DNA from 4 places in the Shinella sp. M31 genome. Region 4 is predicted to be linked to each of the others. Evidence: riboswitches for the same ligand, from Rfam matches in the RefSeq annotation. Region 4 holds a riboswitch; each other region holds the start of a gene.
What was found. Region 4 has a riboswitch for cobalamin ahead of ACOZKU_RS11085 (ABC transporter substrate-binding protein). Riboswitches for the same ligand answer to the same signal wherever they lie in the genome.

Region 1: it holds a riboswitch for cobalamin, as region 4 does, so the genes downstream of both, ACOZKU_RS08360 (aromatic ring-hydroxylating oxygenase subunit alpha) here and ACOZKU_RS11085 (ABC transporter substrate-binding protein) in region 4, are expected to answer to the same signal.
Region 2: it holds a riboswitch for cobalamin, as region 4 does, so the genes downstream of both, ACOZKU_RS06200 (CbtB domain-containing protein) here and ACOZKU_RS11085 (ABC transporter substrate-binding protein) in region 4, are expected to answer to the same signal.
Region 3: it holds a riboswitch for cobalamin, as region 4 does, so the genes downstream of both, ACOZKU_RS20750 (hypothetical protein) here and ACOZKU_RS11085 (ABC transporter substrate-binding protein) in region 4, are expected to answer to the same signal.

What each region holds. Positions count from the first base shown of each region.
Region 1 is NZ_JBLZPH010000054.1:3,621-7,826, forward strand. Features, by position in the region: gene ACOZKU_RS08355 (2Fe-2S iron-sulfur cluster-binding protein) at 1-930, opposite strand, end outside; gene ACOZKU_RS08360 (aromatic ring-hydroxylating oxygenase subunit alpha) at 932-2,173, opposite strand; cobalamin riboswitch at 2,279-2,487, opposite strand; gene ACOZKU_RS08365 (DUF6656 family protein) at 2,800-3,414, shown strand; gene ACOZKU_RS08370 (diguanylate cyclase domain-containing protein) at 3,472-4,206, opposite strand, start outside.
Region 2 is NZ_JBLZPH010000042.1:22,791-26,996, forward strand. Features, by position in the region: gene ACOZKU_RS06195 (peptidoglycan-binding domain-containing protein) at 1-1,727, shown strand, start outside; cobalamin riboswitch at 1,807-2,169, shown strand; gene ACOZKU_RS06200 (CbtB domain-containing protein) at 2,215-2,391, shown strand; gene ACOZKU_RS06205 (CbtA family protein) at 2,404-3,189, shown strand; gene cobU (bifunctional adenosylcobinamide kinase/adenosylcobinamide-phosphate guanylyltransferase) at 3,191-3,715, shown strand; gene cobW (cobalamin biosynthesis protein CobW) at 3,719-4,206, shown strand, end outside.
Region 3 is NZ_JBLZPH010000131.1:19,299-23,504, reverse strand. Features, by position in the region: gene ACOZKU_RS20760 (GH36-type glycosyl hydrolase domain-containing protein) at 1-1,087, opposite strand, end outside; gene ACOZKU_RS20755 (hypothetical protein) at 1,110-1,292, shown strand; cobalamin riboswitch at 1,495-1,711, shown strand; gene ACOZKU_RS20750 (hypothetical protein) at 1,811-2,026, shown strand; gene metH (methionine synthase) at 2,110-4,206, shown strand, end outside.
Region 4 is NZ_JBLZPH010000072.1:8,721-12,926, forward strand. Features, by position in the region: gene ACOZKU_RS11075 (ABC transporter ATP-binding protein) at 1-257, opposite strand, end outside; gene ACOZKU_RS11080 (FecCD family ABC transporter permease) at 254-1,264, opposite strand; gene ACOZKU_RS11085 (ABC transporter substrate-binding protein) at 1,279-2,316, opposite strand; cobalamin riboswitch at 2,496-2,728, opposite strand; gene ACOZKU_RS11090 (MurR/RpiR family transcriptional regulator) at 2,764-3,618, opposite strand; gene ACOZKU_RS11095 (polyamine ABC transporter substrate-binding protein) at 3,686-4,206, opposite strand, start outside.

The DNA of each region.
Region 1 (4,206 bases), on a different contig from region 4:
GCCGGCGGCGCGCGCCGTCTGCAGGATCGTCTGCCCGGGAGGGCATGAGGCGTCCTTGCCGGCCATGGTGAAGGTGACGGTCGAAACGGCATTGGCGTCAACGGCCTGTTCTCCGGCACCGGCGCGGATGGCGATCGCCTCCGGGGCGGGCGCATTGGCCGGCTGGAAGCTCTCCTCGTGGTAGCGGTTCATGTCGAAGCCGCAAACCTTGAGCATGTCCTTGACGCCGCGCATGAAGGGTTCCGGACCGCAGCAGAAGACGGTGCGCTCGCGGAAATCGGGTGCGAGCAGCGAGAGGCGGGCGGCGTCGATGCGGCCGCGCAAGCCGTGCCAGCCGTCCCGCGGATTGTGCCCCTCCACGACGAAGCCGAGCGCGAGGTTCGGCATCTGGGCGGCGAGGCATTCGAGTTCCGGCTTGAACAGCAGGTCCTCGGGTTTGCGGGCGCAGGAGATGAAGGCGACGTTGGATTGCGGCGCGCAATCGGCCATCCAGCGCGTCATCGACATCATCGGTGTGACGCCGGAGCCCGCCGAGATGAACAGGTATTTTTCTGCAGGGTAGCGCACGAAGGAAAAGTCGCCGAGCGGCCCGAAGGCCTTCAGCCTCATGCCGGGGCGCAGATGATCGAACATCCAGCGCGTGCCGATCGAGTTCTTCTGCGCCTTCACTGTCACCGCGACGGAGAACGGCCGCGAGGGCGTCGAGGAGAGCGTGTAGGTGCGCATGACCGGCGCGTCCTCCGACACCGGCAGTTCCAGCGTGGCGAACTGGCCCGGCAGATAGCGGAACCAGTTCTTCTGATCGGAGCTGAAGGTGAAGGTCATCACATCGGCCGTCTCCACTGTCGCGGCGATGCATTCGAGCAGGTTATGGCGATCATGCCAGGGATGAAGTTCGTCGAAATGACGAAAATGGCTTGCAATCGTCATGTCAGGCCACCCGCGACATCGGTTTCTTGCTGTCCAGCCGGTCGATCATGAAGTTCGAATACCATTCGACAAACTGCATGACGCCCCCCTCGTCCTCCGGCGAATAGGGGCCGGGCTGGTAGGCCGGCGAGCGGATGCCGAAGGCGTTTTCCTCGACGATCTGGCGGTCCTGGTCGTTGGTCTCAGTCCAGACATGGGTGAGTTCGTCGAGCCGGTAATCGACACCCTCGACGGCGTCCTTGTTGACCAGCCATTTGGTCGTGACCTGCGTCAGTTCAGGGCCGAGCGGCAGGACGCGGAAGGTGATGGCGTGGTCGGCCAGCACGTGGTTCCAGGTCGTGGGATAATGGAAGAGCAGCAACGTGCCGATGCCGCTTTCCAGCACATCGTTCGACAGCGGGCGCTGGACGGCGCGTGCACCGGACATGGTGTAGCTCTCGGCCTCCTGGATGAGCGGCATGCGGGCGGCGCGGAACTGGCCGGTCGGCGACATGCGGAACTCGCTCGGCAGGCCGGCGGCCTCGCATTTTCCCCAATGCGCGGCGATGACAGCGTCGTCCTTGGCGCCCTGCACGCCCGTGGCGGTCGGCGCTTCCGGGTAGGTGCGGCAGAGTTCGGGATGGTTGGCGGCGCAGTGATAGCACTCGCGGTTGTTTTCCCAGACGAGCTTCCAGTTGCCCTTCTCGATGATCGTGCTTTCGAAGGCGACCTTCGTTTCGCCGAGACGGTGGCGGGCGAGATAGGGCTCTGCCGTGCTGCGGAAGGCGGAAAAATCCGGCGCGTCATCGGCAAGGCAGATGAAGATGTAGCCGCCGAGGGTTTCGCAATGGATCGGCTTCAGGCTGTGCTGCGTCCGGTCGAAATCCTCGGCCATGTGGCGGGCGAAGAGCAGCGAGCCGTCGAGCTCGTAGGTCCACTGATGATAGGGACAGACGAGCTTGGCCGAGGTGCCCTTCTGCTGGGTGCAGACGCGCGAGCCGCGGTGGCGGCAGGAATTGTGCAGCGCGCGGATCGTGCCCGAGCGGTCGCGGGTGATGACGACGGGATAGTCGCCGACCTGCACGGTAAAATAATTGCCGGCCTTGGGGATTTCGCAGTCATGGCCGATGAACAGCCAGTCGCGATACCAGATCGTCTCCATGTCGAGCTTGTAGTGGTCGAGGTCGATGTAGAAGGCCTGTTCGAGGCTGTGGCCTTCACGCCGGTTCTTCAGCTTGCGGAGCACGTCACTGCGGATATCCATGGCAATCCTCATAGGTCCAATTGGGGGATGAGGCGCACGGAGGAGACGGCATCCAGGCACGAAAACGCCCGGCATGCACGCTTCCCGGCCGCCCGCCGCAGCCAGTCACGATCTTTTCTCCAGGCTGGTTTCCGGGCTGAGGAGTGGCCATGCAGGACTGAGCCTGCGACCGACGCGGCGCCTTCCCAGACTTGCGTCCAGTGGCTTTTTGCCGCTTTTGCTCCAACACCGTTGCGGGGGCAGCGCCGGATTTCAACCGGCTTCCCAATTCTCCGCCCTCCCTAGAAGGCGACACCTTGAGTGTCTTTATCTAACCGCAAGAATCATCGACCGACATGTCAAAAAACGACACAGCCTCATGATTTGACGACAACAAAGAAATGAAGGAGACACATCGCAGTTGCGACATTTATCAATATATATCAATATAATATGCCTTTTAATTACGCGCATTGGCGCGAGAACAGGCAAGGCGATACCTAAAACGGCAGCTTGTCATATTGCGACCACGGAACCCGCCCTGCAAGGTTTCAGGGGGCAAACGGCAAGGAATGCTTAACGCCGTTTCCATAAACTTCCGCCATCAGGGCGTGCGCGCAAAGCGCCGCGCGAGCAGGAGTGCGCGGGTGCAGCAACAGCAGACGAAGTTTCGCTATTACGATGCCGTCGCCTACAAGCGCGCGAACCCGCCAAAATCCGCCGTGCACACGGAATTCCTGCGCACCGGGCGCATCGACCGCACGCCCGACAATTGGAGCCCGAGCGAGAAGCGCTACCTCTCCTATGCCGAGGTGGCCGAGCGCACGGGCCGCAAGCTGGAACGCGCTGGCTCCGTCACGCATGACCGCATCAACGGTTTTCACCGTGCGATCCAGTTCCCCAAGCTGATCTTCCACCGCACCCTCGCGGGAACGCCGCATCTCGGCTATTGCCACATCACGGTGGCCAATTCGAGTTTCGCGGATTTCCAGAATGTGCAATGGGCCTTCTACATGGCCAATTTCTTTGCCGAGATCGGCGAGGAAGAGCAGTTCTTCGCCGGCATTTCGAAAAAGCACGGCCGCATGTATTTCGCCGTTGCCATCACACCGACGGACCATGAAGGCCGTCTCGCGATCGACCGCAACGTGCGCGGCAATGGCGTGATCTTCCGCACGGATGATCCCAAGCTCGCCATGAAGAACGTGCTGATGCTCGGTGCCCGCAACGAGGCGCTGCGCAAGATCATCAGCGCGCTTTAATTTTCTGAACGCAATTCCGGACGCAAAACCGCTTCACACTTTTGCTGGAATTGCTTCTCACGCCCGATACAGCATCCATTCCTTGCCCGCCGGCACCTCGTCGCCGCGGCCGTAGATGACGATCCGGTCGCCGCCGGATGTCTTGGCTTCGAGGAGCGCCCGTTCGCAGGCCGAGGAGAGGTCGAGCGCGCTGTCGGCGCGATCCGACATGCAGACACCGGCCGATAGGGTGAGATGGCCGAGATTGCGGCTGGTGCGCGGATCGCGCAGCGCCACCGTCTGGAAGGCGGCGCGCAGGAGGTCGATCAGCCGCTCCACCTCCCCTTCATCCGCGGTGTTGAACAGGAAGCCGAAGCGCAGGCCGTCGAAGCGCACTGCAAGGTCGCTCGTCGGGAACGCCTGGCGGATGAGGCCGCCGTAGAAGGTCACGAGATGGTCGGACAGAGCCTCGATCTGGGCGGGTGAGAAGCGGCGCTCCGCATCCACTTCCGCCACCACGACCCCGCAGAGCATCGGCAGGGCGGGGTTCGCATAGACGCGGGCGAGTGCCTTGTTGAAGGCGCGGCGGTTGCCGAGCTTCGTCGGCGGATCGACGAATTTCATCGCCTCGAATTCCGCCATCTCCTTCTGGATGCCGTCCATCGCGGCCGATTGCGCGGCGACCTTTTCCGCCATTTCTGCCGTGTGGGTGACACGCAACTCGGTGGCGCGCTGCAGGGCTTCCAGCGAGCTGCCGAGCGCGCCGCCGACGCTGCCGATCACCTGCGAGGCCTCGCCGATCAGGCGGCCATA
Region 2 (4,206 bases), on a different contig from region 4:
ATGTTGTTCAGTACGAGGGCTATCTGAAGCAATATCCCAATGGCACCTTCGCCTCCATGGCCCGCCTGCGCATTGCCGAATTGCAAGCCGCCGCCAAGGAGAAGCCCGCTAAGAGCGTGACCGCCGAGGCGGAAGCCAAGGCCAAGGCCGAGGAAGCCGCGGCCGCCGAAAAGGCGAAGGCGGAAGAGGCGAAGAAGGTGGCCGAAGCCAAGCAGGCAGACGAGGCGCAGAAGGCCGCCGAGGCCGGAAAGGCCAAGGCCGAAGAGGAAGCCCGCAAGGCTGCCGAAGCGAAGAAGGCCGCAGACGAGGCTCAAAAGGCCGCCGAGGCCAAGAAAGCCGAAGAAGAGGCCGTGAAAGCCGCCGAGGCGAAGAAGGCCGAGGAAGAGGCGCAGAAGGCTGCCGAGGCGGAAAAGGCTAAGGCGGAGCAGGAGGCTGCGCGCCTGAAGGCGGAAGCCGAGGCCAAGCAGGCCGAGGAAGCCGCCGCCGCCCGCAAGCTCGCCGATGAAAAGGCTGCGGCGGAAAAGGCCAAGGCGCAAGCCGCTGCTGCCGAGAAGGCAAAGGTTGAAGAAGCCGCCCGCCTCAAGGCGGAAGCCGAGCAGAAGGAAGCGGACGCCCGCGCGCTTGCCGAAAAGCAGGCAGCCGAAGCCGAGCGCCTGAAGGCGGAAGCGGATGCCGCCGCCGAGAAAGCCAAGGCGGAGGAAGCCGCGCGGCTGAAGGCGGAGGCGGATCGCCAGAAGGCCGAAGAGGCCGCCGCAGCTGAAAAGGCGCGTGCGGAAGAGGAAGCGGCTGCCCACCAGGAGGCGGAGGCCAAGCGTATCGAAGCCGAAAAGGTTGCCGCCGCCGAAAAGGCGAAGATCGAGGAAGAGGCCGCTGCCGCCCGCAAGCTGGCGCAGGAGAAGGCGGCCGAAGTCGAGCGCCTGAAGGCCGAAGCCGCGAAGGCGGCGGCCGATGCCGAAGCCAAGGCCGCCGAAGCCGCCCGCCTTGCCGACGAGGCCGAAAAGCGTGCCGAAGAGGCCGCCGCGGCCCGGAAGCCGTCGGATAGTGAGGAGCCGGCCGATAGCGCGAAAGATGCGACGGCTGCCCGCGAAAATGCGCCTCAGGATGCGGACACGGACAATCGCGCGCGTGCCGTCGAAGAGGCGGAGGCTGCTAAGCGGGCGGAAGACAAGACGTTCCAGGGCGCCGTCGCCGACGGTTCGGAAAAGGCCTACAAGGACTATCTCTACCAGTATCCCCAGGGCCGCTATGTCGATGATGCCCGCAAGCGCATCGCCGCCCTGAACGCCAAGCCGGAAACGCAGATGGATGAGGATACGGCAACCGCCGATACCGCGCGCAAGGCCGAGCCGGTCGTCGATCCGCGCGAGACCTATATGGACCGCTCCGTGCGTGCCCAGGCGCAGCGTTACCTGAGCCTGCTTGGCTACAACACCTACGGTGCCGACGGGGTCTTCGGTCCGCGCTCTCGCGCAGCGATCGCCGCTTGGCAGGGCGCATCCGGCTATCGTGCCGATGGTTACCTGCCGCGCCAGCAGTTCCGCGCGCTACGCGAGGCCGCGCAATATGCCGAGACCCGCCAGGCGCGGCAGAATCGCCAGCGTCGCTACCAGCAGCGCGACTACGATGTGCTCGAAGGCCCCGTCGACGGCTACTATGACGGGCCGTATTACCGCGACGACGGCTATTACAACGATGGCGGCGGCGTCGTGATTATCCCCGGCTATTGAGTTTGCGACGGCCGGACGGCGGTTTTGGCACAGGCCATGCCGCTGCCGGTCGATTGACTTCGCGGGGCGGGAAGCATAATCATCAGCGATATTGGATGGTTCCTTGGTCCGGAAACGGATCGGGGAGTAAATGGGAATGTGACGCGGTGGACCCAATCAGGGCGCTGCAATCACGGCCGACCCCGCGACTGTAGAGTAGCGAGGAACGCCCATCCGGACGGGAGGATTTTCGCGGCGAAGGGCAATGGTGCCTGAAAGCGCGAAGAAAGAACCAGCCGGAAAAGCCACTGGGTGGCATCACGATAGCCGGGGTTGGACGCCTCTTTTTCTACGAATCGTCCGCCTCCGTGACGCAAAAAACCTGGGAAGGCGAGGGCGGACCGAAGGCGCTGATGCGCCGGACGCTGCGAGCCAGGAGACCTGCCAGACAATGAGGGCATATCGCCCGCCCAGGGGAATTTTCCCCGCTGCCTGCACGGAGGTTGTCATGGCTGTTTCTACTACGTCTTCTGTTGTCCTTTCTGCAAACGATCGTCTCGTTGCCGGCGTTTTCGCGCTGCTGCTCGGCGCCTTCCTGGTGTTTGGTGCCGGTCTCGCGAATTCGGCCGTGCTGCACGACACGGCGCACGACACGCGTCACTCCTACGGCTTTCCCTGCCACTAAGGAGTTTCTGACATGATCGTTCGTTATCTCCTGGCCGCTTTGGTGGCCGGGCTGTTCTCCGGCGTGCTGATGACAGCCGCCCAGGAGGCACGAGTCGTGCCGTTGATTCTGCACGCCGAAGAGTTCGAGGGCGAAGCCGCACCGGCGGGCGAGGGCACCACGCCCGCGACCACGGATGGCGCTGCCGCGACGCAGGAACATTCCTCGCTCGGCGCCGTGATCCTCGATGTCGCTTCGGCCCTGTCGCCGATCTCGGTGGCCTATGCTCATGAGGGCGAGGACCACGAGGACGGCGGCATCATGTTCGGCATGAGCCGCTTCTCCGGCACGCTTCTGGCCAACCTCGTCACGGGCACCGGCTTTGCGCTGCTGCTCGCCGGCTTCAGCCTGGTTTCCGGCAATCCGATCACCGTCGCGAACGGTGCGCTGTGGGGCGCTGCCGGCTGGCTTGCGGTGCATATGCTGCCGGCCATCGGCCTGCCGCCGGAGCTTCCGGGCTTCCCGGCTGCCGATCTCACGCAGAGGCAGATCTGGTGGGTTGCGACGGTCGCCCTTTCGGCGGCGGGTCTCTATCTGCTGTTTTTGAAGCCGGGCATTGTCGCCAAGGTCGCCGGTGCCGTGCTTCTTGCAGCACCCCAGGTCTATGGCGCGCCGCAGCCCTCCGATATCTCCAGCAACGTTCCGGCCGTTCTCGGCGCGGAGTTCGCCGTCGCGGCGCTAGCCACGACGCTGTTCTTCTGGATCGTGCTCGGCCTCTCGCTCGGCTTTGCCAACGAGAAGATCGCCAAGGCTGCCTGACATGAAACAGACATCGCCCGGAGCCGTCCTGGTTCTGGGCGGTGCACGTTCCGGAAAATCCGCTTTTGCCGAAAGGCTGGTCGCCGAGACCGGCCTTTCGCGCCATTATATCGCCACCGGCCGTGCCTGGGACGACGAGATGCGCGCACGCATCGCCAAACACCGGGAAGATCGCGGAAAAGGCTGGGAAACACACGAAGAGCCGCTTGCGCTCGCCGCCTGCATCAGGGAAGTGGCGCGCGAGGACCGAACGGTCCTCATCGATTGCCTGACGCTCTGGCTGACCAATCTGATGCTGGACGAGCGGGATATCGCAAAGGAATTCGCCGGCCTTTTGTCGGCCATCGAGGACGCACCGGGTCGTCTGGTCTTCGTATCGAACGAAGTCGGCCTGGGCATCGTGCCGGAAAACCGCATGGCGCGCGATTTTCGCGACCATGCCGGGCGGCTGCACCAGCAGGTAGCGGCCCTCGTACCGGAAGTCTATTTTATCGCGGCCGGATTGCCGCTGAAAATGAAGGGTTGAGCCATGCTGCAACAGAAGATCCCCGCCACCGTCATCACCGGCTTTCTCGGCGCGGGCAAGACCACGATGATCCGCAACCTGCTGCAGAATGCCGGCGGCAAGCGCATCGCGCTCATCATCAACGAGTTCGGCGATCTCGGCGTCGATGGCGACGTGCTGAAGGGCTGCGGCGCGGAAGCCTGCACGGAAGACGACATCATCGAGCTGACCAACGGCTGCATCTGCTGCACCGTCGCCGATGACTTCATCCCGACGATGACGAAGCTGCTCGAGCGCGAAAACCGCCCCGACCATATCGTCATCGAAACATCGGGCCTTGCGCTGCCGCAGCCGCTGATCGCTGCCTTCAACTGGCCGGAAATCAAGACGCAGGTCACGGTCGATGGCGTCATCACCGTCGTCGACAGCGCCGCCGTCGCCGCCGGCCGTTTTGCCGATGACCATGACAAGGTGGATGCGCTGCGCGTCGAGGACGACAATCTCGACCACGA
Region 3 (4,206 bases), on a different contig from region 4:
GGGCGGCGGCATCCTCCGCCGTCATGGCAAGTGCCGTCTCGGTAACCTCCAGCTCCGTTTTGCCCGAGCGACGGGCATAGCGCTCGATCGTATTGCGGTATTTGTTGCGCGAGCCGAAGTCGAGATCGGAATAGTCCGAGCCCTGGCGCAGCGCCTCGTCGAGGCGGCTGACGCTCTCGAACCAGACCGGCCATTCCGTGTCGTCGACGGTACGCAGGCTCTTGATGAGCGAGCTCATCGTAGCGTTGCCGGAGGACAGGCGGTTGTTTTCCGAGACGATCAACTCTTCAAGGTCGCTGCCGCGGCTTTCGATCCTGCGTTCCAGCCATTGGATGACGGCGCCCGAGGCCTGCAGGCCGTCGCGCAGCCGGTAGAGCAGCTGGGTGACGAAGGTGTTGTCCTCGGCGAAGCTTTCCATGGTGCGCAGATGCGCGATGGCCTTTTCCGGATCGTTGAGACGGACCAGTTCGTCGGCCACCTCGTTCGCCTTGATGCGCATCTTGCGCGAGCGCTCGACGCGGCTGGAAATGCGGCGCAGGTTTTCGAGCAGCACGAAGCGGATGAACGACGGCAGCGCCCAGAGTTCGCCGATCTTCAGAGCATCGATCTTCTGGAAACCCTGTACGAAGGCTGTCAGGCTTTCCTGCGAGATGTTGCTCTGGGTATGGGCGACGTAGAGCCAGGCCAGCACCAGCGTGCGCGGCACCGGCTGCCCGTCGATCTCGACGGTCGGAAGCTGGCGATAGAAACGGCGCGGGAAGTCGCGGCGGACCTCCTGGATGGCCTCTTCGATGACGTAATAATTGTCGAGCAGCCATTCGGCGGCGGGTGTGATCTGCGCGCCCGATTCCACGTCCTTGGCTGTCGCCTGATAGACGCGGAAGATTTCCTTCTCGTTTTCCTTGTGCCTGGCGCGGAATTCAAAAGGCCGGAAACCGGGCAGCGGCGCTGTCTTGTCGCGCGCCAGAGCCGCTCCGCAATCGGCCAGCTCCTCCAGCGTCAGATAAGTGGCGCGGATCGAATCGTTATAGTCGATCTGCTTGGCGTCTGCGTCGCGGGCGGCGTGCGGCGTATTGTGAAGGGACATATTTCTTAATCTGGATCCGGCCATGTTGAACCATCCGGAAAAGGCCTGTGCGCCGGAAGGTTTTTTGCGGGCAGGTTTCGTCTCTGTGCCGCGATCAGCCATGACACCATACGGCGCCCTGGCGGCGCGAATGGTGGAAACATGGCTCAGGCGACACGCTGATTGGCATCCTGGCCGCGTGGTGCATGAAAACGGCATTTTTTAGCCGTAAGGACAGAGACTTGCAACATCTGAGCGTGTCGGGATGGCTCGGCATCGGCCCTCATCTGCGGTTTTGGTGAATCACGCCCTCGCCGCGGGACGAGCGAGGGGCAGGAGGCAGGCGAAGGTTCAAATGCGCCGCGGTGAAAAAAGTTCCAGGCCTGTGCATTGTGTCCTCGTATCCTTGACTTGCCCGCCGCACCAAGCCAGTCTCCGGCCGTCAGGGTCTTCCGAGTCGCAAACGGCTCGGAGGCTAAGAGGGAAGCCGGTGCGATGCTCCAACGAGGATCAAGACCGGCGCTGCCCCCGCAACTGTGAACGGCGAGCCGATGTCGCTCCATGCCACTGGTGTGAACCACCGGGAAGGCGAGACAAAGGCAATGACCCGCAAGCCAGGAGACCTGCCCTGACACGTCTGTAACGTCCATGGGCGGGGTGTCCCAAGGGTGCGCTTGTTGTCACCTTCGGGTGAAATCCATGAGCGTGCGTCCGGTCATCCCCCAATTTTCGATTGGGGAAAAAATGTTTCAATTCACCGAACTCAAGCCATCCGGCACCGGCAAGCCGGAATCCGTCTTCATCTCCTGGCTGCTCTGGCAGCCACGCGGCGCCGACCTCGCGGTCGAGGCGCTGAAGGAGGTGGACAAGCTTGCCCGTTGCCGAAGTGCCGATCCCGATATCATCCGTCTCAAGGCGATGTTCGCCTCGCTTGCCGGGGCGGATGGACCGATGCACTAGGTCACTCGCATAAAGACATATTGACATAAAGATATCTTTATGTGAACTCCGGTGTAGTCTTGCCTGCACCGGAGGGTTTTCCCATGGCCGTTTCCTACCTGGACGATCTGTTCGGCCCAAAACAGCCGAAGCGGGACGGTCGCGCAATCCGCGCCGCCCTCGAAAACGCGGCCCGTGAAAGAATCCTCGTGCTCGACGGCGCCATGGGCACGGAAATCCAGACGCTGAAGCTGGTCGAGGACGATTTCCGCGGCGACCGCTTCGGCGATTGCGCCTGCCACCAGCAGGGCAACAACGACCTCCTGACGCTGACCCAGCCCGGCGCGATCGAGGACATCCATTATCGCTACGCGCTCGCCGGCGCCGACATCCTCGAGACCAACACCTTCTCCTCCACCACCATCGCCCAGGCCGATTACGGCATGGAGGACATGGTCTATGAGCTGAACCGCGACGGTGCCCGCCTTGCCCGTCGCGCCGGCCTGCGCGCCGAGCAGAAGGACGGCAAGCGCCGCTTCGTCGCCGGCGCGCTCGGCCCGACCAACCGCACCGCCTCCATCTCGCCCGACGTCAACAATCCCGGCTATCGCGCCGTCAGCTTCGACGATCTCCGTATCGCTTATGCCGAGCAGCTGCGCGGCCTCATCGACGGCGGCGCCGACATCATCCTGATCGAGACGATCTTCGACACGCTGAACGCCAAGGCGGCGATCTTCGCGACGCGCGAGGTCTTCGAGGAAAAGGGCATCGATCTGCCCGTCATGATCTCCGGCACCATCACCGATCTCTCCGGCCGCACCCTGTCCGGCCAGACGCCGGAGGCCTTCTGGAATTCGGTCCGGCATGCCGATCCCTTCTCCATCGGCCTCAACTGCGCGCTCGGCGCCAATGCCATGCGCGCCCATCTCGCGGAAATTTCCGCCGTCGCCCAGACCTTCGTCTGCGCCTATCCCAATGCCGGCCTGCCGAATGCCTTCGGCCAGTATGACGAGACGCCGGACGAGATGGCCGCCCAGATCGAAGGTTTTATGCGCGACGGCCTGGTCAACGTCGTCGGCGGCTGCTGCGGCTCGACGCCCGACCATATCCGCGCCATCGCCGAGGCCGCGTCGCGCCACAAGCCGCGCGCCATCCCCGATATCCCGCGCCACATGCGCCTCTCCGGTCTCGAACCCTTCACGCTGACGGAGGCCATTCCCTTCGTGAATGTCGGCGAACGCACCAACGTCACCGGCTCGGCGAAATTCCGCAAGCTGATCACGGCGGGCGACTATGCCGCCGCCCTCGACGTCGCCCGCGACCAGGTGGCGAACGGCGCGCAGATCATCGACATCAACATGGACGAGGGCCTGATCGATTCCGGCAAGGCGATGGTCGAATATCTCAACCTCATCGCCGCCGAGCCCGACATCGCCCGCGTTCCCGTGATGATCGACTCGTCCAAATGGGAGGTGATCGAGGCCGGCCTGAAATGTGTGCAGGGCAAGCCGCTGGTCAATTCCATCTCGCTGAAAGAAGGCGAAGAGGCCTTCCTGCACCATGCAAAGCTGGTGCGCGCCTATGGGGCCGCCGTCGTCGTCATGGCCTTCGACGAGACAGGCCAGGCCGACACCAAGGCGCGCAAGGTGGAAATCTGCACCCGCGCCTACACGCTCTTGACCGAGGTCGCCGGCCTTGCGCCCGAGGATATCGTCTTCGACCCGAACATCTTCGCCGTGGCGACCGGTATCGAGGAGCACGACAATTACGGCGTCGACTTCATCGAGGCGACGGCCGAGATCACCGCGACCCTGCCACATGCCCATATCTCGGGCGGCGTCTCCAACCTGTCCTTCTCCTTCCGCGGCAACGAACCGGTGCGCGAGGCGATGCACGCCGTCTTCCTCTACCACGCCATCCAGGCTGGCATGGACATGGGCATCGTCAATGCCGGCCAGCTGGCGGTCTACGACACGATCGAGGCGGACCTGCGCGAAGCCTGCGAGGACGTGGTGCTGAACCGCGTGCCGAAGGCCGGCGGCACCGCGACCGAGCGCCTGCTCGATATCGCAGAGCGCTTCAAGGGTGCGGCGGGCAAGGAAGCCCGCGAGCGCGACCTCGCCTGGCGCGAATGGCCGGTGGAAAAGCGGCTGGAACATGCCCTCGTCAACGGCATCACCGAATTCGTCGAGGCGGATACG
Region 4 (4,206 bases):
TCCGCCTGCTGCTCGACAAAGGCGATGCGCCGGGCAACGGCCTGGCGGCCATGATCCGAAAGCGGCCTGCCGTCGAGCAGGACGGCACCGGCCTGCGGCTTGCGAATGCCTGACATCAGCGACATCAGGCTCGTCTTGCCCGAGCCGTTCGGGCCGATGATGCCGAGGAATTCGCCGGGGCGCACGTCGAGCGAGACATCCGACAGGATGGTCGCGCCACCGGCCGACCAGTGCAGGTTTTTGGCGGACAACGTCACAGGGCCGATCTCCTCTGGCTGAGGATGAGCGCGAAGGCCGGCGCGCCGAACAGCGCTGTGATGACGCCGATGGGCAGGACCTGGCCGGGAATGATGACACGCGACAGCACGTCCGCCGCGATCATGAAGATGGCGCCGATCAGCGCCGAGGCCGGCAGAAGCAGGCCGTGCCGCACGCCGACGACCATGCGCGCGGCATGGGGAATGACGAGGCCGACAAAGCCGATCGAGCCGACGATGGAGACCATGGTCGCCGTCATCAGCGCGGAAATGGCGATCAGCACGACATAGACCCGGCGCACGGGAATGCCGAGCGAGGCGGCCGATTCTGTGCCGAAGGTGAAAGCATCGAGCGCACGGGCATGCCACAGGCAGACGAGAAGGCCGAGGATCGCCGCCGGCAGCGCGAGCCACACATCCGGCCAGCGCACGCCGGAGAGATTGCCGAGCAGCCAGAACATGATGCCGCGCGCCTGCTCCGCACTCGCCGCCTTGGTGACGATGAAGGACGTGAGCGCATTGAAGAGCTGCGAGCCGGCAATGCCGGCGAGAATGATCGCGCTCGTGCCGCGCCCGGCGCGCAAGGCGAGCGCGCTGACAAGGCCGAAGGCGACGAGCGCGCCGAGGAAGGCGCCGGCCGGCAGCGTCAGGGCACCGGCGCCGATGCCGAGGATCGCCACGCTGACGGCACCGGTCGAGGCGCCGGCGGAAATGCCGAGGATGTAGGGATCGGCCAGCGCATTGCGCAGCAGCGATTGCAGGATGACGCCGCAGAGTGCCAGCGCCGAACCGCAGCAAGCCGCGACCATCGCCCGGCTCAGCCGGTAGTTCCAGATGATGCCTTCGTCGATCGGCTCCAGCGGGTAGCCGGCATGCCAGAGCCGGTTTGCCACCGTCTTCGCCACCACGTCGAGCGGGATCGCCGTCTCGCCGACGGCGGCCCCGACGCCGAGCGCCAACAGCAGGAGGAGGAGCGCCGTGAAAACGGCGCCCGTCCGAAGCACGATGGGGCGATCGGAGATCACTTGGCGAGACCAGCCTTTTCGATTGCATCGGCCAGACGCTCGATGCCCTCGATGGTTCGGATCGTCGGGTTCATCGCCTGGGCGTCCATGTCGAAGACATGGTTGCTCTTCACCGCCGGCATGAGGCCCGCGACCGGATCGGTCTTCAGGAAGTCGAGCTTCGCCTCGAGGCTGTCGAGCGGATAGCGGCGGCGCTCCATCGAGCCGGCGACGATCATGGTCGGTGCGGCCTTGGCGATGGTCTCCCAGCCGACCGTCGGCCATTCGTCCTCGGTCTTGATGATGTTTTCGATGCCGAGCGCCGACATGATGTAACCCGGCGCGCCGTTCTTGCCGGCGACATAGGGATCGGCATCGGCAGCGCTGGAGAACCAGAAGACGGCGGAGAGCTTGTCCTTGGCGGCGGCGACCTTGGCGCGGGCAGCCTCCTCACGCGCCTTCAGCGCGGCAACGACCTCTTCGCCCTTGTCCTGGATATCGTAGATCTGCGCCATCTCGCGGATCTCCTGATAAACCAGCTCCATGGTGAAGACCTGGTGGCGCACGCCGTCGCTGGCCGCGCTGTTCTCCTTGCCGACGCAATCGGCCGGCGAGGTATAGACGGGAATGCCGAGTTCCTCGAACTGCTCGGGCTTGGCGACGACACCTTCCGGGCCGACCTGCCACTGGAACTGCACCGTGACGATATCCGGCTTCTTGGCGAGCACGCTTTCGAAGCTCGGCTCGTTGTCGGCGAGACGATCGATCTTCACATTGACGTCCTCATAGCCCTTGAGGACCGGGCCGACCCAAAGTGCGGTGCCCACCACCTTGTCGGCGAGGCCGAGCATGTAGAGGATTTCGGTCGAACTCTGGCCGATCGAGACGGTCTTCGTCGGCGCCTTCTGGAAGGTGACCGGTCGGCCGCAGTTTTGCAGCGTAAGCGGATACTGCGTCGCGGCGGCCTGGGCCGTGCCGGAAGCGATGAGGGTCACTGCGCCGGCAAGGGCGGAAACGAGGGATGCGGCACGCAGGGCCGCGGCAAATAGGGTCATGGATTTCTCCCGGAGAGTGAAGGCGTGCGGGCTCAGCCAATGGACCACGAAGGGCGCACCGAATGCGGTCGGGAGAAAACGAAGGGAGGTCTGCCGCGGGCGGCAGTCGGGCTCGTCATGGCGTCTCCTGTTCCGGGCTTCCCCGCCCGTGACTTGGATTCTCGAGTGCGCGACAAGCAGCACTCTCGGCTCTGACGGCAGGTCTCCTGGCTCACGGATATCTGCTGCCTGTCTGCCTTCCCGCGCGAAATGCGCAGTGGCATGACGCCAAACGCGTCACGAGGACAGGCGGCAATCCGCCTACAGTTGCGGGGGCAGCCACGGAATGGGTCCCTGTTGGGTCGTCCGCACCGTGTTCCCTATTAATCCCCTGGGAGTCATCCTTCGGGGAACCGTCGTCCCATCCTTAATCCGCACCGTTCGGTGGCGTCAAGATGACGGTGACAATCAGCTTTCGAAATCCCCGAAGACGTCCTGAAGGTGCGTCAGCCGGTCGACGCGCTCGCTCACCTCGTCGCCCATTTCGACGATGACGTTGCTGAGCATCAGATCCATCACCGCCGTCATGGTCGCGGCACCATCCCACAGCGGCCCGTGCGAGCCGGGCACGATGAGACAGATATCGGAGACTTCAGGACCCCAGGGGCAGAATTCATCGGTCAGCAGCACGACCTTTACGCCGGCACGCCGGGCCTCCAGCGCGAGCGGCCGGGCCTTGGCGGCAAAGCGGCGCACGTCGTGCAGGAAAAGCAGCCGCCCCTCGACGGAGCCGTCGAGCACTTCGGCATAGGTGCCGTTCACGCCATCGACGAACTGCACGCGCGGGCGCGTATAGGAAAGCTGGCTTGCGAAATATTGCGCGATGCCGCGCACGTTCTGATAGGCGGCGACATAGACCTCCGTCGCGCCGATCAGCGCGTCGATCGTCTGCTGCCATTCCGGCGCGGTGGTGAGGGCATAGATCTGGCCGAGATTGTCGATCTGCTGCTGGATGAGGCCGGCGAGCAGCTTGCCGTCCTTGCGGTCCTGCTCCAGGCGTCCGACCTGCCCTTTCACTTGCCAGGCGGGGTTGGAACTGCCGCGGCGCAGCTCGCTCTTCAACTCGTCGAGCCCGTCGAAGCCCATACGGCGCAGATAGCGGCCGATGGTCATGGGGGAAAGTTCGAGACGCTGGGCGATGGAGCGCGCCGTCTCGAACGGCAGTTCGGAAAGGTTGCGCTCGATATAGTGGGCGATCAGCTTGTCGGATTTGGACCGCCTGAGGTCGTCGGACTGAACGAGCTTCAGAATGCGTTTCGACACGTCGCCCCTCTCCTCGAAATCCCGCCCGTCCAAAGACGGGCGGGTATCAACCGCACTCACGCCGGGCTCATTGGGCCGTCTTGACCCGCGTCCAGACACGGTCCACCTGACGCAAAGCCGGGCCCAGATCCTCGAATATCTGGAGACGCGCCATCGTCTCGGCTGGCGGGTTGATTTCCTTGCTATTCCTGATCTTTTCCGTGGTCAATTCCCGCGCCGGCACATTGGCGGTGCCGTTGGTCTGCTGCGAGACGTTAAGGGCGACGATTTCCGGGCGCGTGTAGAACTGCAGGAACTTAATCGCGTTGTCCTTGTTCGGCGCGGTCTTCAGTACGCAGATGTCCTCCTGGTACATGGTCGCCCCCTCTTCGGGGATCACGTAGCCCAGGTCCTTCTCATTGGCGAAGATATCCACCATCGCGCCGACGAAGGCATGACCGGCGGCGACGTCGCCCGCCTGCACCATCGGGCGTTCGTCATAGGTGAAGGCCGCCACGTCGGGCTTCATGGCGATGATCGTGTCTGCCGCCTGCTGCAGCTCCGCCGGATCCGTCGAATTGATCTTGTGGCCGTTCAGGATAAGGCCGA